Regions from separate parts of the Shewanella sp. SP1S1-7 genome, predicted to be linked through region 2. Evidence: riboswitches for the same ligand, from Rfam matches in the RefSeq annotation. Region 2 holds a riboswitch; the other holds the start of a gene.

Region 1 (16,290 bases), on a different contig from region 2:
TTGACTTCCACATGGCCTTTTATGCTTTTGGATTCAATTAGCACAAAACCGTAGGTGTAGATAATTAAGTGATCAATTTGCGCGGTTTCGTCATTAAAGGTGAATCGAAAATCATTGATGACCAACACTTCTGGATGATCTTTGAAGGCGCGGCGTAAATAGAAGGCAACATCCTGTTCTTGTTTTTGACCCGCCATCGTTTGTGGTGTTTGGGTATTTTGAAGTGTTTTGGTTTTTAGAATCATTTATCAACAGCGTCCATTCATAACTTGATAATAATCAGCCTCATAATACCCACTTTGCCATTGAAAGATAAAGACAAAAATCGCTAAACGTTAACGTAGCTCAAAGATGGGAAAGTACAAATCTTTGGGGAGTTACATCCAACACAGAAGTTACAGAAGTTCACCTTCCCCTGCGAAGTTGCTGAAGGGTGTTGAAGACTCTTTATTGAAAGAATGGCGCGTGACGCAGACAGGACGTCTGCGTAGCTTTCGGGGGGAAGGGGCGAATGAAAATCGGTGATTTTCGCGCTTATGAGCGAGAGGCAGGGACTGCCGAACTGGGGGGCTTTACATGGATGTAAAGCGGAGCCATCGGAAGCGTTAGCGATTTTCGAATAAGCACTAAGCCAGTCTCTAATGCATGTAACTTCGCAAGGGGCGGCAAGGGAGATCCAAGAGGGAATTGCTGTTGATCCCCTCTTGGTCGGGTGTGGGTTGAAGACCCACGACTTTGATTAACCTCGGCCGTTAGGCCGCATAAACTCCAAATGTGAAACCAATCGCTAAAACTTTACTGATCCCTGATTTCGCAATCAAAACTCAAGTGTCGCATTAAGCGACAACAAAAAAGCCACTGTGGTCAGTGGCTTTTATCCTAAAAATCAGAATCTAAGCGATTCTACTTAGTCCAGACTTGGTTCTTCGCTGTAATCAATACCGTGGTAGCTCAGGCAAGCGTCGACTTCGTTACTGCTGCCTAGGATGACGGCAACACGTTGGTGAATTTGTGTTGGTTGAATATCCAAAATGGTTTCATAACCGGTAGAAGCCTTACCGCCAGCTTGTTCGACTAAGAAGGCCATTGGGTTGGCTTCGTACATCAAGCGCAGTTTGTACGGTTTTTTAGGATCTTTATTGTCGCTTGGGTAGGTGAAAATACCGCCACGTGATAGCACGCGGTGTACGTCGCCGACCATAGCCGCAATCCAGCGCATGTTGAATGATTTTTCGCGTGGGCCAATTTTACCGAGCAGTAAATCGGCAATATAGGTCTGCATTGGTGCTTCCCAAAAACGTTGGTTCGACATGTTAATGGCAAACTCTTGAGTTTCTGGGGTAATGCTTACTGCGGCATTAGTCAGTAAAAACTCATTGGTTTCTGGATCCAACGTAAACATTTGTACGCCTTGACCTGTGGTTAATGCCAGCATGGTCGATGGACCATAAAGTACATAACCTGCGGCTAACTGATTGCGGCCCGATTGCAAAAAGCTTGTTTCAGTTAACTCGCCAGCAGGGGCGGGCCCCTTTGTTGCTGGTAATATGGAGAAAATGGTGCCGACTAACGAGTTGATATCAATGTTAGATGAGCCATCTAGCGGATCGAAACACACTAGATATTGACCATTTTGGCTGACTTCAACTACATGATCTTCTTCTTCCGACGCCAAACCGCGCACTGTACCGTCAGCTTTTAATGCATCTTTGAGCATGTCGTTGGTGATGATATCCAGTTTTTTCTGGGTTTCACCTTGGACGTTTTCTTGCTCAGTCGCGCCTAACAAGCCTGCTAGCGCACCGTGGCGAACGGCATGGCTAATGGCTTTTGAGGTGTCGGCTAAGGTTAAAATTAGCTGGGAGAGGGAGTCGTTCACTGCCTGTGAGGTCAGGTGCTGGGCCAGAGTCTGCATGTTATGTCCTTTAGAGGTTCAACAATGAGGTCAATTTCGTTATTTGCCGCGAATGATAACTCAGTTAGTCGACAATTTCAGCGATGTTGCTGATGCTTTTAGCGAATATTGGCGCTTTTAGGGATTATTTGGACTGAGCCTACGAGATGCTCCTAATTTGTATCTGTATATTGCATGCTATTTCTATTTGGGGTTTGCCTCTGGCACAATGTCGGCTTGTTTTTAATCGCTGACATCTTAGGCGATTATGCTTCCAAGGAATAATAATGATTAAAAATAGGTTAACTTGGTTCCCTGCGTGCTCACTTAAGGTGCGCGCCGTTCCCCTACTGATAGCGAGCCAAATGGCCATGATTTCGACAGCTATGATTTCAGCAACGACCCCAGCTTTGGCAATGGAAGGTGGCAAACTGCCACTGACGATTGAGCGAATGAATGCCTCACCTGCCTTAGCGGGCACCAGTCCCCGTGGCTTAAAATTGTCACCCGATGGGCAGCGCGTCACCTATCTTGCTGGCCGTAAAGACAATCAAAGTTTTTATGATCTCTGGCAGATGGATGTCAAAACCGCTGAGTCGAGCCTGCTATTAAACGCCGATAAACTCGCGACAAATGAATTATCCGATGAAGAAAAAGCCCGCCGCGAGCGCCAACGTATTTATGGCGAAGGCATTATGGAGTACTTCTGGGCCGATGATAGCCAAGCGCTATTAATTCCGGCTTCTGGCAATCTGTATTACTTTTCCCTCGTCGACAATAGCGTGACTCAATTGCCGATTGGCGAAGGGTTTGCTACAGATGCACGCTTATCGCCCAAGGGGCATTTTGTGTCTTTCGTGCGGGATCAAAATTTGTATGTGTTAGATCTGGCGACGAAAAAACTCCAAGCTATGACGACCGATGGCGGCGGGGCAATTAAAAATGCCATGGCTGAGTTTGTCGCTCAAGAAGAAATGGATCGCATGACCGGTTACTGGTGGGCGCCCGATGAATCGGCTATCGCCTTCACCCGTATCGACGAATCTGCGGTCGAGCAAGTGACGCGCAATGAGATCTATGCCGATGGTATTAAACTCACCGAGCAGCGTTATCCTGCCGCAGGTAAAAACAACGTCGACATCGCATTAGGTGTGGTCACGCTAAAAGATAAGGCCATCAATTGGGTGACCCTGCGCGAAGATAATAGCAAAGACAAGAGCAAAGACATTTATCTGCCGCGTGTCGATTGGTTGCCCGATAGCAAACACTTGTCTTTCCAGTGGCAGAGCCGCGATCAACATCAGCTCGATTTGCAGTTAGTGGCGTTAGATGCACTGACTAAGCCAAAAACCTTAGTGAAAGAACGCAGTGATGCTTGGGTAAACCTCAATAACGATCTGCATTTCTTAAAACAGCAGTCTGCCTTTATTTGGGCGTCTGAGCGTGACGGCTTTAATCATCTGTATCTTTTTGACTTAAAAGGCAAACTCAAAACGCAATTGACTAAGGGCGAGTGGGCTGTCGATGAGTTGGAATACATAGATGAAACCGCAGGCTGGGTGTATTTCACCGGCCGTAAAGACACGCCAATCGAGAAACAGCTTTATCGCGTGCCGTTAGCGGGCGGCAAGGTTGAGCGCGTGAGCAAGCAAGCGGGGATGCACAATCCTGTTTTCGCCGATAATCAGAGCGTATATCTGGATTATTTCAACAGCTTATCTCAGCCACCGCAAATCAGTTTACACGGTGACGAGGGCCAGCAACTGGCTTGGGTCGAGCAAAATGAGGTTAAGCAAGGTCATCCTTTATATGATTATGCAGGGCTGTGGCAAATCCCTGAATTTGGTGAACTGAAAGCCGAAGATGCCCAAGTGCTACAAACTCGTTTATTCAAACCTGTTCCCTTCGATGCAAGCAAGAAATACCCTGTCGTAGTGAGGGTTTATGGTGGGCCGCACGCCCAGTTAGTGACTAATAGTTGGAGCGAGCAGGACTACTTTACCCAGTATCTGGTGCAACAAGGGTATGTGGTATTCCAATTAGATAACCGCGGCAGTGCGCACAGAGGCACTCAGTTCGAGCAGGTGATTTACCGTCATTTGGGCGAAGCTGAAGTGAATGATCAAAAAGTGGGGGTGGATTATTTACGGAGTCTGCCCTTTGTCGATGCCGATAATGTGGCGATTTACGGCCACAGTTACGGTGGTTATATGGCCTTGATGAGTTTATTTAAGGCGCCGGATTACTTTAAAGCCGCGATTTCGGGCGCACCTGTGACCGACTGGCGCTTGTATGACACGCATTATACTGAGCGTTACTTAGGTCATCCTGAAGCAAATGAAAAGGGTTATGAAGCCAGCAGCGTGTTCCCTTACGTGAAAAACTATCACGCAGGTTTGTTGATGTATCACGGTATGGCCGACGATAACGTCTTGTTTGAAAACAGTACTCGGGTGTATAAGGCGTTGCAGGATGAAGGCAAGTTATTCCAGATGATCGACTATCCGGGATCTAAACATTCGATGCGCGGCGAGAAAGTGCGTAATCACTTATACCGCTCATTAGCGGATTTCCTCCATAGACAGCTGAAAAGCGATAAGTAACAGGCATAAAAAAACCAGATCCTAAGATCTGGTTTTTTTGTGGATTGATGTTTATCAAATCAATCCAGCTTCTCATGCGGGTGTTGCTTAGCTGGCAATTAGCCTTCTAAGTTACCGCAAAAGCGATAGCCTTCACCGTGGATAGTCGCGATGATTTCTGGCGTATCTGGCAAGCTTTCGAAATGCTTACGGATACGACGGATAGTCACGTCTACAGTACGATCGTGTGGCTTAAGTTCACGGCCAGTCATTTTCATCAGTAGATCGGCACGAGTCAAAATTTTGCCTGGATTTTCAACAAAGTGCAGCATAGCGCGGAATTCGCTACGTGGCAGTTTGTAAGATTCACCCTGTGGGCTCACTAATGAACGGCTGTTGATCTCTAAGCTCCAATCGTTGAAGCGATAGTATTCTACTGAGCTCTTTTCTTCGACTTCGGCACCAGCGCTGTTGACGCGAGTCAGAAGGTTACGAGCACGAATCGTCAATTCACGTGGATTGAACGGCTTGGTAATATAATCGTCCGCGCCAATTTCAAGTCCAAGGATTTTGTCGACTTCGTTGTCACGACCTGTCAGGAAGATTAGACCGATGTTGTTGATTTCACGTAGTTCACGCGCCAACAACAGGCCATTCTTGCCTGGCAAGTTAATGTCCATAACGACCAAGTTAATTTTGTTTTCCTGCATAGCCTTATGCATTTCTGCGCCATCATTGGCCTCAGTTACCACATACCCTTCTGCCTCGAAAATACTTCTCAGCGTGTTACGGGTAACGGCTTCATCTTCAACGATCAGAATGTGCGGATTTTGCATATTATTTACCTAAATTTTAATCAGTTTATACTAACCAATAAGAGCAACTTACTTCGGGCTCTTATATTCATAAAAGCGTTGATACTTCCTTGAACTGCTTTGTGCTCAAAAGGAAAATCTTTACGGTGACATCTATATCTGGATGTAGATTAAGTGCACGTTTAAGTGTAATACGAGAAAACGTAATCAGTACCAACTTCGATAAGCAATAGTTAGAATAAGTTCCTTAACTATTGTTTTTTTTAAATGTTTAAAAGACAAATCAAATGTAGAACACATTTTAAACAGATGCCCGGTCAGTTCACGTTACTTAAAGCGATATATGTAACAAACTGTATTGAACGATAAGCATCTTGCTCAATCTGTTTCAACTCACCAGTACGTACATTGTACTCGTTTTAGTCATTTGTTAACAAATGAAATGTTAACAAATTTTAGGTGAGTCGGGTTTTTTACCATGATATTTACTTTAGCTATTGATTAGTATAACTAATGTATTTGCGATTCCTGTGAGCCAGTTCACGCCTCTTTGGATTTTACTATCACTCTGCTACACTAGCCTGGGTTCATTTTTCGATTAGACTACCAATGGACAATACGACTCAAGATTTGTGGCAATGTTACCAAGCGCCGTTATTTTTGCTGACTCAAGCATTATCCTATGATTTTTCCTTTGCTGTTATTACCGCTCATAATCCCGCTTCAAAGCTGCTTTCTCCCAGTCAAAACCGTTTACTCGATCGCCAACTTCTCCGTGAAATTGAATTACTCGGCAGTCCCTATCGTGCTTTAGTGGGCGCGGCGCCGGATTTATCCCACATGGAAAAAAGCTGGGCCGTGTTTATCGATAGAACGATGGCGCTGCAATTGGGGAAGAAATTTAATCAATACGCGATTTATGTGGTCGAACAAGGGGAGGTGAGCTTAGTGCCATGCACCTTGGCCGGACATGATGAAGTGTGTTTAGGCAAATTTAGTGATTATGTGCAGCTGGTATACGAGTTACCCGATTTAAGCACTTAGTTGTTTTCAAAAGATTTTATTTAAATTATTCATTTGTTATGAAATTAGCATTGACTTCATTAGGGGTTTATTGCTACTTTTTTCGTCCCTTTCCCTAGGAAAGGAACAGAAGAGGAGCGTTAACTAGGTAGTCGGTCAGAGGAGCACAAACTCCAGCGATGACTGATGAGGGAGATTAACGCCGAGGCATAGATATGGTTGCTGCATGTTTATGTCGGTCGATCAGGCTGAATCCTGACGATTGTCACCTGTAATTGGTGGAGAGCTTCTGGTGACGATTGCTGTTTCCCTTCTTTTGGGGTGCGTTATCATTGAGCACCAGGCTCTTCGAACGAAGTTAGTTCGGAGTGTGATCATGTTAGTTAATCAATATTTTATTCAATCTGCGTTTATTTCTTGCCCTACGTGTTTCACGGAGGTGCGCTAATGTCCCTCGTTGTCGCAAAATTTGGTGGCACCTCAGTCGCCGACTATAACGCTATGAATCGCTGTGCCGACATAGTGTTAGCTAATCCTCATTGTCGTTTAGTCGTGGTCAGCGCATCGAGTGGCGTAACCAATCTGTTAGTGGAATTGACCCAAGAATCGATTAACGACGATGGTCGATTACAGCGATTAAAACAAATTGCCCAAATTCAATATGCGATTTTAGATAAGCTCGGTCGCCCTAACGATGTGGCCGCCGCATTAGATAAATTATTGAGTCGCATGTCAGTATTGAGTGACGCGCTCGCATCACAACGCAGCAAAGCGACCATGGATGAGTTGTTGTCCCTCGGTGAGCAATGTTCTTCGGCGTTGTTTTCGGCGGTGATCCGCGAGAAAGGTGTTAACTCTAGTGCCTTCGATGTGCGTCGAGTATTACGTACCGACAGCCATTTTGGCCGCGCGGAACCCCAGGTTGACCAGATTGCGATTTTAGCGCGTGATTATCTACAGCCACTGTTAGCGGAACAAGTGATTGTCACACAAGGCTTTATCGGTGCTGATGACGCGGGTCAAACGACCACGTTAGGTCGCGGCGGTAGTGATTATTCTGCTGCGTTGTTAGCCGAAGCGTTACGCGCCTCAGCGGTCGAGATTTGGACCGATGTAGCGGGGATTTATACAACCGATCCGCGTCTTGCGCCCAATGCTTTTCCGATTGCCGAGATCAGCTTTAATGAAGCCGCCGAGATGGCGACCTTTGGTGCCAAGGTATTGCATCCTGCGACCATTCTTCCTGCTGTCCGTCAACAAATTCAAGTGTTTGTTGGTTCAAGTAAAGAGCCTGAAAAGGGCGGGACTTGGATCCGTCATCAAGTGGAAGATGCGCCCGTATTCCGCGCTGTGGCTTTGCGCCGCGATCAAACGCTGTTAAATCTTCACAGCTTGCAAATGTTGCATGCGCAGGGCTTTTTAGCGGAAACCTTTGCGACATTGGCGCGACATAAGATCAGTGTGGATTTAATTACCACCTCAGAAGTGAACGTGTCTCTAACCCTAGATAAAACTGGTTCAGACTCTAGCGGCCAAGGTTTGTTGAGTGAGGCATTGTTGCAAGAATTATCACAGCATTGTCGGGTGCGCGTTGAAGACGGTTTGGCCTTAGTGGCGATTATCGGTAACCGTATTGCGACCACGCCGGGTATCTGTCGCCGTGTGTTTGAAGTGCTTGAGCCACATAATGTGCGGATGATTTGCCAAGGCGCCAGCCCACATAATCTGTGTGTGTTAGTAGCAGAATCGGAAGCGGCGCAAGTAGTTAAATCGCTGCATCAAAATCTGTTCGAAGGCGCTTAATATGTTGCCGACTACATCGTCTCTGCAAATCGGGGAGCTTGCCGCAGGGCAAGCCCTCACCTTGCCTATTTACCATTTTAAGCCGAGCGACGATAAGGCGACTGGCCCCAAAGTGTATATTCAGGCCAATGTCCACGGCGCTGAAGTGCAAGGTAATGCGGTGATTTATCAGTTGATGAAGCAGCTTGAACTCTGTGACATCCGCGGTGAAATCACCTTAGTGCCGCTTGCCAATCCCCTTGGGATCAACCAAAAAAGTGGTGAGTTTACCCTCGGCCGATTTGACCCTATTACGGGGTCGAACTGGAATCGTGAGTATTTGAATCATGCTATCGATTTGCCGACTTGGTATAGCGAACATGCCAAGCTCAGTGATAGCGAGCTGATCCAAGCTTATCGCAGTACTTTGGTTGAAGCTTGTCAGCAAAAGTTGCGTCACGAATGGGGCATTACTACTGGCCATAGGCTTGCGGTTAATCTGCAGATTATGGCCCACGGCGCGGATATAGTGCTCGATCTACATACGGGTCCTAAATCCTGTAAGCATTTGTATTGTCCTGAATATGACTTAGCTGCCGCGCAGTTTTTGTCGATCCCTTATACGCTTGTTATCCCCAACACCTTTGGTGGTGCCATGGATGAGGCGGCGTTTTGTCCTTGGTGGCAATTAAGTGATTTTGCAAAAGCGCAGGGGCGAGATTTAGCCGTTGCTGTGTCAGCGTTAACCTTGGAGTTGGCGAGCCAAGAGCGCGTCTGTCTTGAGGATGCGTTGGTTGATGCCCAAGGGATTTTGGCGTATTTAAGCCACCGCGGCGTGATCGCTGAAACCGTTGCGCCCGCTAAAATGCAGCGCTTTGGTTGTTACCTTAAGGACTATAAAAAGTATCACGCGCCAAGTTCAGGGTTAGTGGAATACCTCGCGCCTGTGGGTGAGCCACTGACTGCGGGACAGCCCTTAGTTAATTTACTGCGTATGGATTTATACGGTACGGCAGATGAGCTGAAGACGGTCAGTTTGCCGCAGGACTGCGTGCCGATTTTGCATTTTGCTTCGGCGTCTGTGCACCAAGGGACAGAGCTTTATAAAGTCATGACTCATGTGTTTGAGTTGCCGACGACATAATCGCCGATTAGAGCATAAGCATTAGCTCATAACATTCAGCTTATAAGAATGAACGAAAACAACGCCAATCCTAATCGATTGGCGTTGTTGTTTTTAAGGTGGCTATAACCACTTAAATCGATAAAACAGCGCCATTTGTAGGGCGACGAGTGAGATTAATATGCCGCAGAAGGTGGCGAAGGCCCAAGTGTTGTCGGCGCCCGGTATGCCGCCAATATTGACCCCGAGTAAGCCCGTTAAAAACCCCAATGGTAAGAAGATGGCCGACACTAAAGATAAGAAATATAAGCGCTTATTGAGCTGTTCCGATTGTTGGCTGAGTAATTCTTCCTGAGTCACATTCGCCCTATCGCGCAGGGCATCAAGATCTTCAATGGTGCGGATAAGCTTATCGTTTGTTTCCCTGAGTTTAAGTCGCTCTGAATCGTTAAACAGACTAACTTGCTCGGAAATCATTTTTGAAAAGGCTTCACGCTGGGGCGCTAAATAGCGGCGAATGGCGACGGTTTGGCGGCGCAGTTCGGCGATATCGGTGCGTAAATCTTTAACATTGCCTGAGACGACGAGCTCTTCTAAATCAGAGAGTTGTTCTTCTAACTTATCGATGAACTCGACTTTACGGTTAGTGAGTCGCTCGCAGACAGCGACGATAAAGTCGCCCGTAGTTGCAGGCCCATTTCCCTCAAGGATCAGCTCGGCGACATCTTTGACCGACTGTAACTCGCGATCGCAGGTGGATATGATCCGCTGTTTATCGGCATAAATACGCACGGCCACCATGTCTTCGGGAGCTGAATTAGGGTTGAGGTTGACGCCGCGTAACGCGAGCAATATGCCTTCGCCGGCGATAACGGCGCGGGGGCGAGTATCTTGGGCGAGTAGGGCATCACTCTCGACCTTCGGCAGGCCGCTATTGAGTATCCAGTGGCGCGCCTTTTTATTGCGATAGCGAAGGTGCAACCAGAGTAGACCATCCTGCGGATCCCATTTTTCGATCTGTTCTAAGCTTAAGGTGGAACCCGCTTGGGCGCCGCTTAGCACTAAACTGTAGATAAATCCTTCGTGCATATCGCATTCCATATAACTTTCAAAATCATACAAACAAGCTAACTGATTTTGCCGCGAAAATGAAGTGAGTACTCGTGCTTAACGGCGTGGCAACGCGCTTTATACTGCGTTTAAGGCTTTCGACAGAGCACCATTATGCCTTCAAGCCTTCGCCTTGCCTAAAGCGCGTTGAACTCCCGCTGAATGAACAGATATTTTGTACGATTGGTATTAAATCAGCTGTGCTGCGGGAGGCGAGCAACTTCGCCAAGGATAGGTTAAAATTAGCATTAGTAGGCTTAGAGCAAAGAGACAATAAAATGGAATACGAATTTCGGCGTAACAGTTTAACCGGCACTTTTCTGGCCAGCTTTAGCATGGATCATGAAGTGCTGGGGCAGTGGTTTACAGAAGAATTAGGGCCAGACTTAGCCAAAATTCAGCAAGTGTTGGGCATGATTAAAGACATTCAAACCGATAAACGCGGTGCATGGCGCCTCGTTGGTAATGATTTTACCTTAGAGTTAGAGCGTGAACAGGCGCGGGTGTTTGCGAATTCGTTAGGTTTTGAGCAAGAGTATGAGTTAGAAGAGGCTATGTCACTCTATGATGCTGAGTCTGAGGCCTATTGTGGCTTAGAGGACTTTGAGCAGGCGCTACTGAGTTGGCAGCAGTTTGTCGAGAAAGGTCTGTAATTATCCATTTAAGTCCAGTTCGATTAAAAACATAAAGGCAATCATGGGATTGCCTTTATTGTTTGCGCGATACCTCGCTAAACTCAGGGATTACTGATTAAGGTAGCGTACCGCCATTTCGGTTCTCGACTTGGCATTAGCTTTACGCAGTAGGTTTTTCACATGCACTTTGACTGTGCCTTCACTAATGTGTAAATGCTCTGAAATCATCCGATTACTTAAGCCTTCCGCCAGTTGCTCAAGAATTTGTAGCTCCCTTGGCGTCAAGCTCGAAATCCATTCTTGCTCATCGGTCGCATCTTTTAGCTCGTAGAGGTATTCCTCCACTTCATCGCTGATAACTCTGTGGCCAAGCATGGCATTTTTGAGTTTTTCGAGCAGTAAATCGGGCTCAGTATCTTTGAGTAAATAGCCGTCGGCTCCTGCGCGTAATAAACGGATCACATCCTGTTTGGCATCGGAAACTGTGAGTATCACTATGCGCGAGGTGACGCCCTCTTGGCGCATGGCATTGAGGGTATCTAGGCCTGTCATGCCTTTCATATTCAGATCGAGCAAAATAATGTCGGGTTCATCGGTGGCGACGGCGGTTAATGCGTCTAAACCGCCACCAGCTTCACCAAAAAGGCTGAAATCAGGATCTGAGGCAATGAGCTGGCAGATGCCTTTGCGTAACAGGGGATGGTCATCGACCACAAGTACGGAATAAGGTTTACCCATTTGAAGGCTCCTGTTGAGAGGGGAAAATAAGTGTTACTCGAGTGCCACTTGAACCTTTGCTTTGCTGTGCAAGGTCGAATGAATGGTTAGGCTTGAGTGCATCGTCTTGTTTATTGCATCCTTGCTCAATCGTGGTGGTCGCTGCGTTAAATCGGCTTATTTCATTATTGCTAAATACGACTTTACCTGAAAGTTTGCTGGCTCGCTCATGCATAATCCCTATGCCAAAGTGTTGATCTCGTTCTTTTAAGTGTCCAATACCTATGCCGTTATCACAAACATCAATATTGACCATGCCTTTATCATCTTTATAGCAATGGATATTGATGAGGCTGGCCTCGGCGTGTTTGATGGCGTTTAGAGTCGCTTCTCGCGTGATCTGCAGTATGTGAATATGCTGCTTTGCCTCTAACCATTGTGGTGCAAGTTTATAGTTTAAGGTGATCTTGATATTCGTCTTGGCTCTGAGCTGCTCGAGCATAGCCTCTAGGGCACTTTTTAGATCAGGTTCTTTAATTGTGAGTCTAAAGGTAGACAGCAATTCCCTGAGTTGCACATAGGCTGTGCTCACGCCTTCGTTGATTTCGGTTAATTGCGCCTCAACGATCGGGCTGCGGCAACTGCAATCTAAGTTTTTGCGTAATAAGCTAATTTGGATTTTGAGGAAGGACAGCACTTGCCCTAAAGAGTCGTGTAGCTCCCGCGCGATCACGCCGCGTTCCTCCATTAGCGCCAGTTGTTGTCTTTGCTCCGTGGCATTATGGATTACGATTGAGCGGGTCAACATAATCGCGAAATTATTAAATAGCGCGATATTCGGTGTTTGGTCGGCAATTAACTCTAAATAGCCTAAATTAGCCTGCTCAAATTGCAGTGGGAAACGGGTACTCTCTTGAGTCATATCTGGCCAGCCGCCATCGGCCTCAATCACTTCAAGTTCTTGCTCTGGATACTGGATAATGAGCCTAAGGTAGTCGAGTGACTCATAGCCTTTTAACTGATTTAGTGCCGCTTTGAGCGCTTTGTAATCGAGCTTATTTGCGTTTAATGTCAGTAGGTTATCGTATAAAAATGCCAGCTCATTGTTGGCCCGAGTGAGTGCTAAGGTTTTCTCTGCCACCTGCGACTCTAAATCGCCATAAAGCATGGCGAGTTCCTTGGCGGTTTTTTGCAGGGCATGGGTGAGCGCTGTAAGTTCGATATATTCGGTTTCGGGCATTTCGATTTCAAAATTGCCTTTAGAAATAGTATTCGCCGATTCCATAAGCTTTTGCAGTGGGATTACCACTTTCTTCTTAGTAAAACGCACCGCCACAAAGGCGATAATGAGCATGACGCTTAAGCCTAATATTTGGCTGGCGGCGAGGAGCCTGAGTTTAAAGGCGGCGTGGTGCTCCATCTCCAATACCAGTAAATCTATGGTGTCGACAAAGTCCTTAAGTGACGCCACATAGTCGCGGGAGTTTTCCTGCTCTATGTAGTATTTCATCACCAGCCATTTATCGATCACGAGCTGATATTGATCGGCAATCTTACGTGGACTAAACCAACTATCTGAAGGCTTTAAGGTATCGGAATAGAGGGTGTTTTCGAATTCGATTATTTTATCGAGCGCAGCATCACTGCCAGAGTTGGCGTAAAACATCAATCGATAGCTTTGCATCCGCAAAGAACCCGAGGCGTTAATCGCCTTAGCGTCGCCCAAGCTGTAAGACAAATTGATGATAGCAAAGGTTGATAAACTGCTAGAAAGCAGAATGAGTACTAACATTAATCCTAAGATTTTTGAGGTTAGACTGCCTCGTTTCATTAATCCGCTATTCATTTTAATGGCCGCTGTTATGGCACTTTGCAGTGGTTTTTACATTAGAAAATAATGTAATACATTAACAAAAGTATAGAAGTGTGAACAACAACACCTTTACATTTTGATCTAGCGCAAACTTCGACCTAGATACCCCCTAAGAGGTATATGTTTAGCGGGATTAACTCACTAAGTTTGACCATGGAGATGTCGTGATTTACAACAATAATGCAACACGGAGATGAGATGATGAAGAAGATGACAGGTAAGTCCTTTGCACTAAGTGCACTGGTTGCCGCCAGCTTCATGGCGGCGGGCGCAATGGCGAGTGATAAAACTGAGCCTCGCAACGAAGTTTATAAAGACAAATTTGCTAATCAATACGCTAGCTGGCATGACACAGATAAAAGCACTGAGAATACCGATGTGTTAGCCTCGGACCCGAGCTTAGTCGTGCTGTGGGCAGGTTATGGTTTTGCGAAAGATTACAACGCACCACGTGGCCACATGTATGCCATTACGGATGTGCGTAACACTCTGCGTACTGGCGCACCTACCAACGCGGAAGATGGCCCAATGCCTATGGCTTGTTGGAGTTGTAAGAGCCCAGATGTGCCGCGTTTGATTGAAGAACAAGGCGAAGATGGTTACTTCAAAGGCAAATGGGCAAAAGGCGGCCCAGAAGTGGTGAACACCATAGGCTGCGGTGACTGCCATGAAAAAGGCACGCCAAAACTGCGTATCTCTCGCCCCTTTGCTGAACGTGGTATGGAAGCATTAGGCACACCTTTTGCCAAAGCGTCTAAAAAAGACAAGCAATCAATGGTCTGTGGTCAGTGTCACGTTGAATACTATTTCGAGAAAAAAGAAGGCAGAAAAGGTTTCGTTAAATTCCCTTGGGATATGGGCACAACCGTTGAGCAAATGGAAACCTATTACGACGGTATTGAGTTCTCCGACTGGACGCATGCGCTGTCTAAAACCCCTATGTTAAAAGCGCAGCACCCTGGTTATGAAACTTGGAAACTCGGTGTTCATGGTAAGAACGATGTGAGCTGTGTTGATTGTCACATGCCAAAAGTGACTAACGACAAAGGCCGTAAGTACACAGATCATAAAGTGGGTAACCCATTTGATCGTTTTGAAGAAACCTGCGCGACGTGCCACAGCCAAAGTAAAGAGTTCTTAGTCGGCTTGACCAACGAACGTAAAGCGAAAGTAAAAGAGCTTAAAGGCCGCGCCGAAGCACAACTGGTGAAAGCGCACTTTGAAGCCGCAGCCGCTTGGAAAGCGGGTGCAACTGAAGCGGAAATGAAGCCTATTCAAACCGATATTCGTCATTCACAATGGCGTTGGGACTATGCGATTGCTTCACACGGCGCTGCTGCTCACGCTCCTGAAGAAGTCTTACGTATTTTAGGTACCGCAGTAGATAAAGCGGCTGATGCGCGGGTTAAATTAGCGCAACTGTTGGCGAAAAAAGGCATCACAGATCCTGTCGCTATCCCTGATATTTCGACTAAAGCTAAGGCACAAGCCGCTTTAGGTATGGACATGGAAAAAATGAATGCTGAGAAAGAAGCATTTAAGAAGGACATGTTACCTAAGTGGGATGAAGAAGCGAAAAAACGCGAAGCCACTTATAAATAGTGTTTAACAAATCGTTTTTAACCTGAGCTAACCCCTCATGTAAGCAAAAGCCCTCGCTGACTCAGCGAGGGCTTTTTTATGGGAGTGAATGTCAACGTCATGCCTGAACCAAGGGCTGTTTACTTCATTAGAGCCAAGGAATGAATTGCTATTTGATCAGTTTTAATAATGCCCTAAAGCGCTCGCCTTGGGCTTGATGTTGTAATTCAAATAATAGCGATTCCACGTTAGTTAATAAGGCGCCTCTGGCCGTCATCATCTGAATACCCAGTTGTTTATTATCGGCACTGCGTGATGAGACGCCATCTGCGACGAGATGCACCGAATATTGCTGTCCTATAAGGTCACAACAGGTTTGATAAACACACACATGGGTTTCAATGCCCGCCAGTATGACGTGTTTACGATTTGTCTTAGTGAGTGCCTGCGCAAACTCTTCACAGTGCCAACCGCTAAAATGTTGCTTGGCAATGGGGGAGCCGCTTTTCTCTAGCAAGGTTTGAAGCTCAGGACTGGTTGCTCCGAGCTTATCGGGTAGCTGTTCTAACCAGAGTATGGGTATTTCAAATAATTGTGCACCTTGAATTAAGGTCTGTAGTTGTTGGTGCAGCTTGTCACTGTTATCCATGATTTGTGCAAGTTTTCCCTGCACATCGACGATAACGAGAACACATTCTTCAGGTTTTAACATCGGGCCTTCCTTCTGCGCTTGATGATTGTCTTAGTGATGATCTTCGCTTTTGTTTAAGAGCTTGTACTGTGATGCTCAGATTTCATCTCGATTTACGCTTTTCCAGTAAACCTCAATTTAACCTTGTTACCAATAGGCCTAAGGTCGAATAGCGACTGCACTTAAGCTGCTCACTAAAAGAGTGCGTTGCACTTGTTTGTGCTCGATTATGGTGCATTTTTAACCTTTAAAAATAATTTAATTTATTTAAATCCTATATTAATCAGCGAGTTAAAGTTTTGGCCTAATGATTGAATTACCTTTGATACAAGTTAATAACAATCGCGTTTTTTTGGAGGTCAGGATGAAACTAGTCAGCGCTATCATCAAGCCGTTTAAGTTGGATGATGTCCGTGAAGCTATCGCCGGAATAGGTATTGAAGGCATGACGGTGACCGAAGTTA
Region 2 (16,290 bases):
CGGATTTACTGCCGGGCACGAAGGCGGTCAAAGTACCAAAGTATTTGTCACCTAGATAAAACACGAAGGTCGCGGTGCGGTTCATCGCCGTAGTCGCCACTTTTTTACCTTGCTGCATCTGAGTCACAATACGGTTATCACCGGTGCCGGTTTTCCCGCCTATGGCTAACATGCCACCTTTTTCATCGGTAAAAATGCCCTTCAAACGACGGGCGGTACCGTTTTGCACTACGTTCGCCAGCGCAGCTTTTAAGGCTTGTGCCACTTCATGGCGCATGACTCGCTCACCTTGGGTGTTCTGATTCTCCAGCGTCACTTCGTATGGTGTATCCGCGGCAAAATGCAGCTGATTGATACGCACGGTAGGCAAACGATAGCCATCATTCTGAATAATGCCCATCAGCTCGGCTAAAGCAGCTGGTCTATCTCCCGAGCTGCCGAGCGCCGAACCTAAGGATGGCACCATAGCATCAAAGGGGTAACCTAAACGCGCCCAACGCTGATGTATGTCGAGGAAGGCTTCCACTTCAAGCATCACTTGCACTCGAACGTCACGGGCGTTTTTATGTCGCGTCCTAAATAACCAACGATAAACCTCTTGGCGTTGTGCTTCACTCGCCTGTTTCACATCGTTCAAATTGGCATCGGGATTGTGATTAAGATAATCCAGCACCCACAATTCCAACGGATGCACCCGTGCGATATAACCTTGATCCGGCAGGTTATATTTATCAGGACCGTACTTGTTATATAAGCTCTTAATACGACCATCGGTATAACTCACCTGCGGCAATCTTTGCTGCAGAAAAGCCTTAAATGCCGACATAGGTTCATCGGGCAAGAGGTAGCGATACGCCGACGTTAATTGTTGCTCCGACTGGGATAAACCGTCGAAGAACATTCCAAAACGCTCATTCGCGGCCACTTTTTTATACTTGCGATAAAACTTAGTGACGAAGGTATTACCCTCTCTATCGGCAAATACCCGCAGGTATTCGTCGCGGCGCGGATCTTTATCATTACGTAGCAACTGGGCCATATTGCCCTCATTTTGCATACTGCTGCTGTAATTGACTATGTCACGCATGAGGCGCACAAACGGCAAGTTAATCGAATCCTGCAAAGCTTGGTAGAGTGTCGGTGTCTTAACATCTTCCGATTTTTTAAAGTTATTAAACACATGCAAACCGCCACCGGTAAAGAACTGCTCACTGGTTGAGGCAGAATATTCCCGCTGTAGCGCCGCATCTAACATGCGATCTAAACGTCTATCAGGATTCACAATCAAGTAATCAATCGCCCAACGGGTTAAGTGATCCCTAGGTTCGATAATGATAGATTCCAGTTCAATACCATGTTTTTTCGAATATTTTTCGTGGATCTCGGCGATGATTTCTAAGTAGGTCGCCATCACCCGCAATTTAGCGGTTGAACCCAGTTCCAACTTACTGCCTTCGTTAATATCAAAGGGTTGGTCGGTACTGTCGGTCTGCACACGAACTCGGTTGGCGGTGTCGGTACGCTCGTAAAGCGTAAAGCTATACAGCACGTTTTGCAGTTGGCTTGGCTCGAGTAAACGCTCGCCCAATAAACCCACTTGCTCAGCGGTCGACACTTGCGCCAGGCTGCGTAAGTAGTGACTCACTTGCTGCTGTAAATCACTGTGTAAGCTACTGTTGACCGTCAAGTCGAGTCGGTCTAAATCGTACAGCCCCACATTTAACATGCCCGCGGTACGAATACGCACTGTATTCACGCCCTTATCGGCGCCCGATTGAGTATTTCGTTGCGGCTTTGTGACCCTAAACTGCAATTTCTGCGCGAGTGCGGCATCACGCAGACCACGGTCAATAAGGTAATATTGGCCGAGTAAGCGGATATGGCTATCGACTAAATTTTCAAGATCTTCATGACCTTGCAATAAATAGTATGAAGGGCGACGTTGAGCGATCATCAGCGCGACCACTTGGCGGAATACTTGTCCACGCTTGGCGGCATTACCCTTGATTTGTGGCGATGCTAACAGCTTGTTTGCGGTATCGAAATCGGTGCCAAACCAAGCCCACAGCCCATCACCAATACCATGCACTTCACCATGATTTGGCGCCGAGGATAATGGCACTGTGTTTAAATAATCTTGGACGATGCGCTTACGAGCGGGTTCGGTATTCTCACCTTGCTGGTACACGCGCACACTGGCCGAGCCAATTTGTAATAACTTATCCTTGATGCTCAAGGTTAAGCCTTGGGAAGAATGGCGGAATTTTTCAATCTGAGTCGCCAGCGTACTGCCACCGGCGGTGGACACATTCATGCCGACCATCTCTGCAATTTGGCTCATCCCCGCCACCACAAAGCGTGGCCAGTCGATCACGGGATTGAGTTTGTCTTCCGTGGTCCATAACTCGCGGTTTTCAATAAACAATAAGGTATTAACGATTTCATTGGGGATCTTATCGTCGTCCTGATAAACCCGTTTAGGATAGGCGAACTCGTACAAATCGGTATTGCGACAATCGAGCAGCGTTAAGCCAGATTGTGCCTTTTCGTGGTAAGGCGGGAAAAATCCCAGCTGCGCGTATTCCTGCAAGGCAGGCGAAAACGCCACTTGCTGCGTCACCTGAAAATTCCGTTGCATTAATCGGTCGATATACTGGGGTAACTTACTATAACCATGGCGCTCATCAAAGGGGCCATAACTTGGATAAATCACCGCTGTGCTCGGTGAGTTTTCTAATTCATAGGTGAGCGTCTTAGCATATTGATTGATGTATTTAGCTTGATAAAACGAGGTTTTCACCTCAAGGCCAATCAGTAATGCGATACAGCAAATCAAGATAAAAAATAAGAACCAGACTCTGCCCTTTGATCTGGCTTTACGCGGAGTCTTAACCTTCACCTTAGGTTCAGGTTGTGGTGGACGAGGACGATAATTTTCGAACTTCATCTCTGACGGGGAATTAGGCAAAACAGCTCCAAAAAAACACTAAAATAAATATCTTTCATGCAACTCAGCAAATCCGTTGCCACTCAGTAAAACAAGACATTAATCCATTAAGCCACACAAAAAAACTCACCGCCAACGACACCCAGCTAGCAAAGACTAATCCCAGATGAACTCACGAAAATGTTTACGGCAAACGGACTCGTAGCTTTCATTACCGCCAATCGCCACTTGCTCGCCCTCGCGCATCACTTTGCCGTCACCGTCGAGGCGCACCACCATGTTGGCTTTGCGGCCACAATGGCAAATGGTTTTCAGCTCAACCAACTTATCGGCCCACGCTAATAAATAATGACTGCCGCTAAAGAGTTCACCTTGGAAATCTGTTCTTAGGCCATAGCAGAGTACGGGAATATCAATATTATCGACCACATGCGTCAGCTGCTTTACCTGTTCTTTACTCAAAAACTGGCACTCATCCACCAACACACAACTTAATGGCGTGGCTTGATGCACATCGCTAATCATCTGAGTCAGATCATCTTGGCTACTAAAAACCTGTGCTTCGGTTTCAATGCCGATACGCGAAGCCACTTTACCTTTGCCATATCTGTCATCTATGGAGGCTGTCATCACCAAGGTATTCATACCGCGTTCGCGGTAGTTATAGGATGACTGTAATAGGGAAGTGGATTTACCCGCGTTCATCGACGAATAATAAAAATACAATTGAGCCAAGACTTATACCCTTTAAAAAACGTTAACGCTTACGCGTCTGCCACCAGAGCCAAATTGGGCGCTAGTCTAACATTGCGCTTCACATCAGAACACTAGCAGCCACTAAGCTTTTATCATGAAATTCTGCATCGGCGCCGACTTATCCAGCGTTTTACTCCCCCATCGTCGAGTTAAACATCTCCAGCCCACTTTATTTAATGCTCTCCACGATAAAAACCATCACCAGCAGCCAAATGATTAAATTTTGTTAACACAAGCTTAACTGAACCTTAAATATTGTTTTATAAGGAAATAGTGAATAAAGCTAAATTTCAAAAGTGAGATCTACCTCCAAAGTATTAGGTGTTAATGGGGTTGCGCTCAAAAAACAAACATAACGTTAACAGTAGTATTTCATTCGAGACAAAACGTGCTCAATTTAAAAAAAGAAAGTATTCGATAGCTTGCAAATTAAATCTAACGGTCAAAGCACTAATCTACCCTGCAAACTTTAGTGCTCCACTCCGTCCTTTATGCGCATATTGGATCAAATGGAGATAATGATGAGAATTTTCACCTCTAGAAAACTGGCATACTTAGTGGCTTTAGCACTAACTGGTGCCCTTGTTGGTTGTGGCGATGATGGCAAAGATGGTGTCGATGGCGCACCAGGAACGCCCGGTATTCCGGGAACACCAGGTACGCCTGGCACACCCGGAGAACCTGGAACACCGCCCCCAGTCACTAGCTCAACGCTGACGAACGTCAAAGTGATCAACTACAGCTTTGGCGAAGGCAGTATCAGTTACGAATTTGAAATTACCGATGAGAATAATAATTTAATCAACGGGCTGCAAAACGCAGAGGCTAAAGTCGCGGCGTTAACCGATAAAGGTTTCATCAATAACCGTACCGAAAGTGATCTTAATGGCGTTGCAGACAATGTGCATATTGGTGGCGCGGCAACTCAAGCGACAGAAGGCGCCACACTGACCTCTTTAGGCGACGGTCACTACACTTTTGTGGCCCCAATGTTAGGGGTAAACCCGAGCACTGAAGGTATTGTGTGGTTACGCGTTGGCGGCAATAGCGCAACAGGTATCGCACGTTCAGCCCCCTTAGTTGTCAATAAACCCGAAGGCACTCATTCCACCACAACCGATAGTTGCTATTCGTGTCACGTCGATTACGCAACCAGTCCTCGCCGCCATGCAAGCTATGTTGCAACCGGTATGGACGGTGAAGTCACTTTCGTAGAAGGCTGTTTAGCATGTCACGGCTCAGTGAGTCGCGGCGCTGTCAATGCGGAAGGTTTCTCTGTAGGTGGCTATGCGACTAACACCCTGTCTAAGATTGGCCATGTTAATCACCAAGATTTTACTAAAGACTTTTCAGTACAAAACTGTACATCTTGTCACGTTGAAGCTCCAACTAACATCAACGTAGCAGGACCCGGTTGTATCGATTGCCATGATAGCGGTGGTGTGCCAGGTGTCATCATCCCAAGTAATGGTGCCGATGTCCGTACTATGCATGAAGGTAAGTCAGGTATTACTGAACGCCAAGCTATTCGCGCTAAGTACAAAGTGACATTAGCGGCCCCAGTTAAAGTCGATGATATATCAACGAAAACAGATCACTATGCGCCAACAGGTGCTGCCGCCGCAGTCGCCGCCCCAGGCTGGTGTACAACACTTACTGTAAAGGATGTTGATGGCAATATCTTTAGTATCAAAGATAACTTCAACTACTCAGATCCGCTGGTGTTTGATGCCAAGAAACCGCTGGTCTATGCCAGTGCCTATCTGCACGCCTATGACAATGGCAGCTTAGTGGGCCGCCCAGGTAACCGTACTAACTATTACTATGGTTACAACACCGACGGCACTAAGAATATCTGTCACTTACTGACGGATATCAGCGCAGTGAATGCTAACTATGTCTACTCTGCCCGCGTGACATTCAGTACCGCAGGTTGGATGGAATATGATGGCAATCAACGTTATCAAAGTAATGGCAGCCTAAGAGCGACAGGTTATGACGGTTCTATGGGCGTATCCTTTACCGCCTACTCAGACGTCGTTAACCCAGTCACGGCTCAAAAAGTCTCTGGCTTCGAACGTCGTGAGATAGTGAGCGCTAACAGCTGTACCACTTGTCATAACGATGCCACTGCATTCCACAAAAATGGGGCCTTCGATGACGGCGGTAATGGTTGTATTGCTTGCCATGACAACGGCATGGCACGGACATCAGCCGCCTTAGGCGCAGGTTTTGGTCCTATGGTTCACAGCTGGCACTGGGGTAATGGCGCTAAAGTCGGTGAAATGAAAGCGGATGGAACTCAAGCGAATGCGGCTAACGGTGCAGGTGCGATTGAAGCCTCTACTAGCTGCGTTGCCTGTCACGAAAAAGCGATTGATTTAGATAACATTCCTAATCAATACATTTTGGAACCCGGCAGCAAGATGACCAGCCCTGTATCTGCAAACTGCTATGCCTGCCATACGATTGATTCTGCGAAAGCGCATATGGTGAGCAACGGTGGTGAGATCAGCGTTCCTAGCGTGGCAGATTGGTTTAAACAACCAACGACTGAATCCTGTGCAGTATGTCATAACACAGGTAGAAGCTCTGGTATTGATAAATACCACAAGTTTACTCGCTAATTAATCATTTCATCATCGCATGATTAAATAGTCAGTAAAAAGCGGTACCGATTTTCCCTGCAAGGAAATCGCCAAAGGAGTCTCAGCAACACGGGACTCCTTTTTATTTAGATACAGCCCCATAACAAGCCATTTTCAGTCCCATTTAAGTTACTAACGTTACAGTCCTAAAAAAACAACAATTCAAAGGAAGTCACTCAATTATGCGTAAACGTTTTATTGCCATCGCCATCGGCGCCACACTCACCGCCGGATTTATGGCAGGTTGTAGCAACACAGAAAGCAAAGCCCCTAACGCCATGTCGGTACAAGTCCAAAACCCCTTGTTTCAAGTCAGTAATCTGCAATATCAAGCGCCCGACTTTAGCCTCATCAAGAATGAGCATTTTACGCCTGCCCTAGAGCAAGGCATGGCCGAGCACTATCAAGAAATCCTCGCGATTGCGAATAATCCCGCAGCGGCGACCTTCGATAACACGATTGTGGCTATGGAGAAAAGTGGCGCTCTGCTCAGCCGTGCATCGAGTGTGTTTTATAATCTAGCGGGTTCGAACAGCAATCCAGAGCTGCGAAAAATTCAAGGTGAAATGGCGCCCAAAATGGCGGCCCACTCGGACAATATCAACTTAAATCCAGCGCTATTTGCCCGCATCGAAGCCATTTATAACGATCGCGCTAACCTAGGGTTAACCCCAGAAGCCGTGCGTTTGGTTGAGGTCTATCATCAACGCTTTATCATGGCGGGCGCAAAACTCACCGACGAACAGAAAGTGAAGATCCGTGCTCTTAACGAAGAACAGTCAACACTGACCAACGAGTTCTCCCAACGTTTACTGCGCTTAACCAAAGAAATCGCCGTGGTCGTGGAGTCTAAGGATGAGCTTGCAGGATTAACTGACAGCGAAATCACTTCGGCCGCAAACGATGCTAAAGCGGCGGGTCACGATGGCAAGTATCTGATCAACATCACCAACACCACTCGCCAGCCCGTATTGGCGTCACTGGAAAACCGTGAACTGCGCCAACGCATTTGGGAAGCCTCTGCTAACCGTGGCTTAAGTGGTGAAAACGAAACCGCATCTTTAGTGTCTCGTTTAGCGCAACTGCGCGCTGAGCGCGCCGCGCTATTAGGTTATGAAAACTGGGCGAGTTATCGCCTAGCGCCGCAAATGGCCAAAACGCCAGAAGCGGTTTACAGCATGTTTGGCTCTATGGTGCCAGCCGTAGTCGCTAATACAGAGAAAGAAGCGGCCGATATTCAAGCTATGATCGACAAGACTGGCGGCAAATTTGAACTGGCGCCATGGGACTGGGAATTCTACGCCGAGAAAGTCCGCCAAGAAAAATACGCCCTCGATGCCAATAGCATTAGACCATATTTTGAGTTTAACCGCGTCCTCGAAGATGGCGTGTTCTACACCCTCAAAGAACTCTATGGCGTCACCCTAAAACCTCGCCCAGATTTACCGGTTTATCATCCCGATGTGAAAGCCTACGAAATGTTTGATGCCGATGGCTCAAGCATGGCCATTTTCTACGCCGACTATTTTGCCCGTGAAGGTAAACGTGGCGGCGCTTGGATGAGTTCGTTTGTAGGCCAATCCTTCCTCGAAGGCACTAAGCCTGTCGTGGTTAACGTGATGAACATTAAGAAGGCACCAGAGGGTCAACCGACCTTCGTCAGCTACAACGAAGTCACCACTATGTTCCACGAAATGGGCCACGGCACCCACGGCATGTTCTCCAAAGTGACTTACCCAAGTCTGGCAGGCACTTCGGTTTCCCGTGACTTTGTAGAATTCCCATCAACCTTCGAAGAAGACTGGGCGGCCCATCCCAAAGTGTTGGCCAACTACGCTAAACACTATGAAACGGGCAAACCCATTCCCGATGAACTGCTGCAAAAACTGTTGAAATCAGGCAGCTTTAACCAAGGTTTCGATACGTTAGAATATATGGCTGCGGCGCTCGTAGACATGGAATGGCATTCATTAAGCCCAGATGCACAGTTGCAAGATGTCGCCACCTTTGAAGCCAATGCACTGAAAAAGCACGGCTTAAACATCAGCGCCGTGCCGCCACGCTATAAATCGACCTACTTTGCCCACGCCTTCCCCGGTGGTTACTCGGCAAGTTATTACGCGTATATGTGGAGTGAGATTTTAGCGGCGGATGCCTTTGCCTATGTGCAAACCCAAGGCGGGCTCAATCGTGAAATCGGCATGAAATACCGCAGAACCATTCGTGAAGTGGGCAACAGTATTGCGCCAATGGAAGCCTACAAAAACTTCCGTGGACAAGAGCCTACGACACAAGGATTACTTAAACGCCGCGGGCTAGACCAAACACTTTAAGCTGCAAAAAACCTAAGCGGCAAGTAGCCTAAGTTAAGTACTGATAGCCTTAATGTGATTAGGTTAAAGATAGAGATAGAGCGTTAACCAAAAAAATCAGCCAGCATAATGCTGGCTGATTTATTTTGACTTATTCGCAGTAAACCTTTGCCGTGCAAAGTTTCAATTAGCGTTTAGCTAATTGCGCCTTTAGATTTGATTTTTAGCACTATGATGCTAACCACAAACACCACACTACAGGCCACTAAACCTGCGACGACTGACTCAGTAAATCCAAGTACGACATAACCCGTTAAGCTAATAAACGCCGCAATCAATGCATACGGTAGCTGAGTGACGACATGGTCGATATGGTGACAACTCGCGCCCGTAGACGACAAAATCGTGGTATCGGAAATCGGTGAACAGTGATCGCCAAATACCGCGCCCGCCAGCACAGAGGCAAGCATAGGTAACATCATGCCAGTGTGACTTCCCATCGCCATATCCGCAGCAATCGGCAACATGATACCGAACGTGCCCCAGCTAGTACCGGTTGAGAACGCAGTAATACCCGCTAACACAAACATAAGCGCTGGCAAAAACGCGAACGGAATATTGCCCGTCGCGAGACTCGCCATAAACTTACCAGTTTCGAGCTGGCCAATCACGCCTGCGATAGTCCAAGCAAATAACAGGATATAAATCGCTGGCAGCATAGAGCGAGCGCCCTGCACTATGCCTTTGACTATCATTGATTTCTCAACGCCTTGGACTAAATTCAATATCAGCGAAATCGCTAAACCGATTAATGCACCAAAGAAAAGGGATGAACTGACATCGGTTTTCTCAAACGCTGAAATAATATTAAATTCAATCCCTTCAGCGGCAAGTACTTGAGCGCCACTGTTGATCATAAAATACAGGGTCGCAAATACCAGCACAGTAATTGGCAGGAATAAGCCTAAGATCTTACCGGTTTCGGCTTCGGGTAAATCCGCATTCGCCCCTGGCGGTAATCCCTTTGACTCATCGTATAAATTACCACGTTGGGCATTGAGTTCATGCTCGCGCATTGGCCCAACATCTAATCCCATAAAAACTACGAAAAGTAATAATAACAAAGAGAAGATTGCGTAGAAATTCATTGGGATCATTTGAATAAAAATACTCAAATGACCCGTATCAGCAAAACCGTGGGCCGTTAATATTCCACCAATAAGCGCAATAATATAGGCGCCCCAACTTGATACAGGAGAAATAACGCACACAGGAGCGGCAGTCGAATCTAATAAATAAGCTAACTTAGCGCGGGAAATATAATAACGGTCGGTAACAGGTCTAGCGACCGAACCTACGACTAAGCTATTGAAATAGTCGTCAATAAAAACCACACACCCTAAAAACATGGTTAATAGTTTAGCGTCACGTTTATTACGTATATGTAAACGCGCCCAATCGGCAAAAGCCCGCGCGCTGCCACTGACAGTAATTAACGCTGTGATCATTCCCAGTACAATTAAGAAACCGAGAATATATAAGTTCCACGAATTAAGGCCTTCGCCCGTCCAAAAAAGTCCTTTAACGCCATTAAATACAAATTCACCCGTCGCTACAGGTGAAAATTGATTGAGCAATAAAGCACCAATTAAAATCCCTAACCCCAAAGAAAGCAGTACACGGCGAGTTAAGATCGCCAACACAATAGCCACCGCAGGCGGCAGCAAGGAAAGTGCCGAATCGGCATAATTCATAACAGTCATTGATTATTATCTTCGTTAAATACGAATGGAGGGCGACTGAACTGGTGGGGAAAGGCAATAGATACCCAAGGTCACCTGTCCTATCAGTAGCGCTCCATAGTAACTATTTCCAATATCCGTATCGGAAAATACTATGGCAGTGTTGCACCTATTAGGTACAACCCCAGCAGTTGATCGTGATAAATCGAACCACTTCGGCACCAAATCCTTTCGCAATCGATCAACGGAATCACCCTACTGATCACTACTAATATTTGGCGCGCCTCTACTTCTAAGAACGCCCGTACCCGAGCGTGAGGCACATAAAAACATAAGCGGCTTAGCAGATGCTAGCGCAAAGCCACTTAATGTGACCTAGATCACAGATTAAATCAACCGAGACTTGTGATCAGCTCAGGAACCGCCTCAAATAAGTCCGCAACTAAGCCATAATCGGCAACTTGGAAAATAGGCGCTTCCGCGTCTTTGTTAATAGCAACGATAACTTTTGCGTCTTTCATGCCCGCTAAATGTTGAATCGCGCCAGAAATCCCCACGGCAATATACAAGTTAGGCGCAACGATTTTACCGGTTTGACCGACTTGTAAATCGTTAGGCACAAAGCCAGCGTCAACTGCCGCGCGTGATGCGCCAACCGCAGCACCGAGCTTGTCAGCAAGCTGCTCTAACATGCCGAAGTTTTCACCACTGCCCATACCACGGCCGCCAGAAACAATAATGCCAGCATTACCTAACTCTGGACGGGCTGATACCGTCAAAGATTGAGAAACAAACTGAGTTCTCGCTTCAAACACTTTATCGAGTGTCGTCACAGCCGCGCTGTTACCTTCTGGTGCAGCATCAAAGGCACTGGCGCGTACTGTCATCACTTTGATGGCATCATGGCTTTGCACTGTCGCTAAGGCGTTACCCGCATACACAGGGCGCACAAAAGTGTCAGCATTGACGACGGTAATGACTTCAGATATTTGCGCAACATCTAATAATGCTGCCACACGCGGAAGCGTGTCCTTACCTAAGCTCGAAGCAGAAGCCAGAATGTGGCCATAGTTTGGCGCTAAGTCCACCAGCAATTTGGCAAAATTTTCCGCTAAATGCGCTTCATACACGCTAGCATCGGCAACGAGCACTTGGCTAACGCCTTGTAGTGCTTGTGCAGCTTGGACAACCGCGCCACATTGGTGACCCACAACCAGTACATGCACTTCATCGCCAATAGCGCGGGCGGCAGTGACGATTTTTGCCGTATCGAGTTTCAGTGCGGCATTATCATGTTCAGCTAATACTAAAATGGCCATTTAGATCACCTTCGCTTCATTTTTTAACTTTTCAACTAGCTCAGCTACCGACGCTACCATGATGCCTGCTTTACGTTCTGCTGGCGGAGTGACCTTCACAACCGTTTGGTGACTCTTTAATGTCACGCCTAAGTCGGCCACAGTAAAGACTTCTAATGGCTTACGCTTGGCTTTCATAATGTTAGGCAGTGAAGCATAACGAGGTTCGTTCAAACGTAGATCGGCAGTCACAACTGCAGGCAGCGGCATAAGTAAAGTTTGCATACCACCGTCAACTTCGCGAGCGACTTGCACAGATTGGCCTTCCAATTTGATTTCAGAAGCAAAGGTCGCCTGTGGCATATCCATCAGCGCCGCGAACATTTGACCAGTTTGATTGTTATCGCCATCGATAGATTGCTTACCAAAAATCACCAGTTCAGCTTGTTCTTTGTCTTGTACCGCTTTGAGCAATTTGGCGATAGATACTGGCACCAGTTCTTCTTCAGTATCGATATGAATCGCACGGTCTGCGCCTAATGCGAGCGCGGTACGTAATTGTTCTTGCACGGCTTTATTACCAATACTGACAACAACCACTTCAGTAGCGCTACCCGCTTCTTTTAAACGAACCGCTTCTTCTACTGCGATTTCACAAAAAGGGTTCAACGCCATTTTTAGGTTTGCAGTGTCAACACTTGTATTGTCAGCTTTGACCCTGACCTTCACATTGGCATCAACAACGCGCTTAACGGGCACCAATACTTTCATAGGGTTTCCTTCCTACACTTTCATGTACATGGACAAAACATTGGTTAATACCAATGCAGGATAGAGCAACTTTACGTCCTGTTAACGTTAACGTCAACCAAAGTCAAACGCCTGTTTGCATTTTTTAATCCGCGCAACGGCTACTTTTTTGGACACTTATTTGAGTAAATAAGAAAAGTTCAAAATATAAATAATATTTAATTTACTTAAAACGCATAATTTTATTTGATTCGAGCTATATTAGTTTCTATCATTTAGGTGTTGTTCACCATTATCCTGTATTAAAAATTAGAGTGGGACGAAAATAGATATGAGCGAATTTTTAGAGATATTAACTCACGGCCGTCGTTTTAAAGCAGCAGTTAAAGAACTTAGCGTTGAAGAGTTACGTGATTTAGCCGACAAATTAGATAAAATTTTAGTAGAACGCGAGTCTATGGCTGAGGAAGAAGAACAAGCCATGGCAGCTCGTAATGCTAAGATTGAAGAAATCCGTCAACAAATGGAAGCCGTTGGTTTATCAATTGATGACTTAGGTGGCGTAGCTGTTAAAGCAACCGCGAAAAAACGCGCTCCTCGTCCAGCTAAATACCAAATCGAAGTTGACGGTGAAATGGTTCAGTGGACTGGCCAAGGCCGTATGCCAACCGTATTTAAGAACGAGATCAACAAAGGTCGTTCTATGGAAGATTTCTTAATCTAATCCAATTCGGTGTGGCGGTTCGAGTAACCAACACCCATTTGCATAAAAGCTCGCATTCATTGCGGGCTTTTTTATATCCATTATTGGCTGCAATCTAAAACGACAAGCGTAAATCCCACACCTCATCCCTGCTCAAATTGCGTTACAATTCAACCTTAGTATTTACATCTGCTTTCAGTTACTCTTTATTCACCCTCACTCGATTGAATAAAATAATGCAGATAAACAATAAGATAATTATAAGCTGCAGCATAATCGCTAGCTTAGTCTCACAGACCACATATGCCCAAATCAATACAGGGACAACCTCCAATAAACTCACGGCTTTTACCCATGCTGAATTAATCATTGCGCCGGGTAAGCGTTTAAGTGATGCCACTTTATTGGTTGAAAATAATCGAATTAAAGCCATTATTGAGCACGGTGACATTCCCGCTGGCGCATTTAAAATCGATTTGAGTGGTTATACTATTTACCCTGGATTTATCGATCCTTTCACCGATTATGGGATTGAGTTCGAATATCCAAAACTTGGGCTCACTCGTCCTGTCTATGATATTAAACGTATCGGTGGCAATGCAGACAATGGTGCAATTCATTCTGAAAAAGAATGGTTTAATTACGTTTATCCCAATAAAGAACGCGCTAAAGAGTGGATCAATAATGGCTTTACGAGTGTGCAAAGTAGCAAACTCGACGGAATCTTCCGAGGGACGGGTGTTAGCCTGTCATTAGCAGACAAAACCGCCAACGAAGTGATTTATCGTGCCCGCAGTCAACCTTTTATGGCATTTGATAAAGGCTCATCTGAACAAGATTATCCCTCATCATTAATGGGCAGTATTGCACTTATTAGACAAACCTTTGCCGACGCCAATTGGTATAACCAAAATAAAAACAAATCGGCCAATGGTGCAATAAACAATCAAGTCGAATTTAATATCGCCTTTGAGCGCTTAGATAATTTAGCCGATAAGCAAATTATCATTGAAACCAGAAATCTCAACGATCAATTGCGCGCCGCCCATTTACTCAAAGAACATAAACTGTCAGCCAATCTACTCGGTAATGGTCAAGAATACTCGCGCATCAATGAGTTAAAGGCGCTGAACTACCCGTTAATCTTGCCTTTAAACTATCCGCAGGCGCCTGATGTCGGGACAGATGATGCCGATCGCGAAGTGTCACTGGCGGATTTAAGACAGTGGGAACGTGCGCCAACCAATCCAGCAGAAGTTGCCAAAGCGGGTATTCCCTTCGCGCTAACGCAGTTTGGTATTAAGACCGATGCTTTTTGGCCGCGCCTGCGCCAAGCCATTACTCAAGGTTTAACTGAAGAGCAAGCCTTAGCCGCACTGACCACCCAAGCCGCCGAGATGACGGGCACCGCCGATTTTACCGGCAAACTAGCACCCGGTTACATGGCAGACTTTGTAGTCACTAAGGGCAATATTTTTAAAGAGGGCCAGATCTACAGTGTTTGGTTGCAAGGTCAGGAGCAAAGTCTTCGCTCACTGCCCCAAGCACGATTACTGGGCGATTATCAATTAAGCCTCAATAACCTCACACTGGATTTATCACTGCAAGATGTGAGTAAAGGGGATAAACCCAAAATCCAAGGTAGCTTAAGCAGTGGCGAGCAAAGTATCGCGCTCACCCAACTTAAGTTAGATGACGACGGTCGATTAAGCTTTACTGCCGATTTGAGCGCCGCTGGCATCAATGGCCTTAGCCGCTTTACGCTGTGGATGGCCGATGACGGTATTCAGGGCCGCATGGTCGATGCCAAGAGTCGCACCACAAATGTTGCCGGTATTGCGATAGCGCAAACTGCAGCGGTTGATAATGCTACTCAAGATGACCATCAAGCGCCCAAGGATAAAGCTAACACAAGTCTAGTGAGTCACCTCACCTTCCCTAACGTTGCTTATGGACTGAGCGAAGCACCTAAGGTCGAGAAGCTGCACATCAAAAATGCCACCCTGTGGACCTCGGATAAGCAAGGCATTCTCGAACATGCTGATCTCTTGATGGCCAATGGCCGCATCGAAAAAATTGGCCAGCAACTCAGTACGCCTTCTGGTTATCAAGTCCTAGATGCAACAGGTAAACATCTTACTGCGGGCATTATTGATGAACACTCGCATATCGCCATTAATGGTGGCACCAACGAAGGCACGGATGCCGTAACCTCTGAGGTACGGATTGGTGATGTGATTAATCCCGACGATATTTCACTCTATCGCGCCTTAGCGGGCGGCGTCACCAGCGCACAAATACTCCACGGCAGCGCCAATCCTATTGGCGGCCAATCGCAACTGATCAAAATGAAATGGGGCGAAACGGCCGAGCAACTTAAATTTGCTAACGCGCCCGCCAGTATCAAGTTCGCGCTTGGTGAAAACGTTAAGCAGAGCAACTGGGGAGAGAAATTTGTACAACGCTTCCCGCAAACGCGTATGGGAGTCAAAGCCTTATTTGAAGAGACCTTCGATGCCGCCATCGCCTATGAGAATGCGTTAAAAGCCTATGATGACCTGCGCTCCAGCGATAAGAAAAAAACCGTCGCACCGCGCCCAAGTTATCGCCTGCAGGCGGTGGCCGAAGTATTAAATCAGCAACGTGATGTGCACATTCATTCTTACGTGCAGTCAGAAATCCTGATGTTTATCCGCCTAGCCGAGGCCTATCGCTTTAAAGTGCAAACCTTTACCCATGTGCTCGAAGGTTACAAAGTAGCGAGTGAACTGGCCGCCCATGGCGCTGGCGCCTCGACCTTTGCCGATTGGTGGGCCTATAAGTTTGAGGTGTACGACGCGATTCCGCAAAACGCTTGCCTGATGCAAAACAAAGGCGTGACCACCAGCATAAACTCAGACGACTATGAAATGCAGCGCAGACTCAACCAAGAAGCGGCTAAGTCTATGATGTATTGCAATATGTCGAAGGAAGATGCTTGGAACATGGTCACCATCAATCCAGCCAAGCAATTAAGAGTCGATGAATTTGTGGGTTCACTCACCCCAGGAAAAATGGCCGATATCGTGCTGTGGAACGCAGAGCCATTGTCGATTTACGCCAAAGTGACGCAGGCATGGGTTGAAGGAAAACGC

The links. Region 2 has a riboswitch for lysine ahead of Q4Q49_RS19570 (Na+/H+ antiporter NhaC family protein). Riboswitches for the same ligand answer to the same signal wherever they lie in the genome.
Region 1: it holds a riboswitch for lysine, as region 2 does, so the genes downstream of both, lysC (lysine-sensitive aspartokinase 3) here and Q4Q49_RS19570 (Na+/H+ antiporter NhaC family protein) in region 2, are expected to answer to the same signal.

What each region holds. Positions count from the first base shown of each region.
Region 1 is NZ_JAUOEU010000003.1:972-17,261, forward strand. Features, by position in the region: gene Q4Q49_RS03305 (NERD domain-containing protein) at 1-245, opposite strand, end outside; gene Q4Q49_RS03310 (class 1 fructose-bisphosphatase) at 908-1,915, opposite strand; gene Q4Q49_RS03315 (S9 family peptidase) at 2,182-4,497, shown strand; gene arcA (two-component system response regulator ArcA) at 4,596-5,312, opposite strand; gene Q4Q49_RS03325 (DUF3293 domain-containing protein) at 5,901-6,335, shown strand; lysine riboswitch at 6,437-6,611, shown strand; gene lysC (lysine-sensitive aspartokinase 3) at 6,762-8,117, shown strand; gene Q4Q49_RS03335 (M14 family metallopeptidase) at 8,119-9,240, shown strand; gene Q4Q49_RS03340 (zinc transporter ZntB) at 9,343-10,308, opposite strand; gene Q4Q49_RS03345 (YacL family protein) at 10,608-10,982, shown strand; gene Q4Q49_RS03350 (response regulator) at 11,073-11,702, opposite strand; gene narQ (nitrate/nitrite two-component system sensor histidine kinase NarQ) at 11,695-13,527, opposite strand; gene nrfA (ammonia-forming nitrite reductase cytochrome c552 subunit) at 13,753-15,156, shown strand; gene Q4Q49_RS03365 (hydrolase) at 15,305-15,847, opposite strand; gene Q4Q49_RS03370 (P-II family nitrogen regulator) at 16,191-16,290, shown strand, end outside.
Region 2 is NZ_JAUOEU010000035.1:1,029-17,318, forward strand. Features, by position in the region: gene Q4Q49_RS19550 (transglycosylase domain-containing protein) at 1-2,968, opposite strand, end outside; gene Q4Q49_RS19555 (thymidine kinase) at 3,104-3,682, opposite strand; gene Q4Q49_RS19560 (multiheme c-type cytochrome) at 4,225-6,330, shown strand; gene Q4Q49_RS19565 (M3 family metallopeptidase) at 6,534-8,684, shown strand; gene Q4Q49_RS19570 (Na+/H+ antiporter NhaC family protein) at 8,858-10,426, opposite strand; lysine riboswitch at 10,506-10,702, opposite strand; gene Q4Q49_RS19575 (FAD-binding protein) at 10,798-11,724, opposite strand; gene Q4Q49_RS19580 (electron transfer flavoprotein subunit beta/FixA family protein) at 11,725-12,474, opposite strand; gene Q4Q49_RS19585 (H-NS family nucleoid-associated regulatory protein) at 12,785-13,177, shown strand; gene Q4Q49_RS19590 (amidohydrolase family protein) at 13,393-16,290, shown strand, end outside.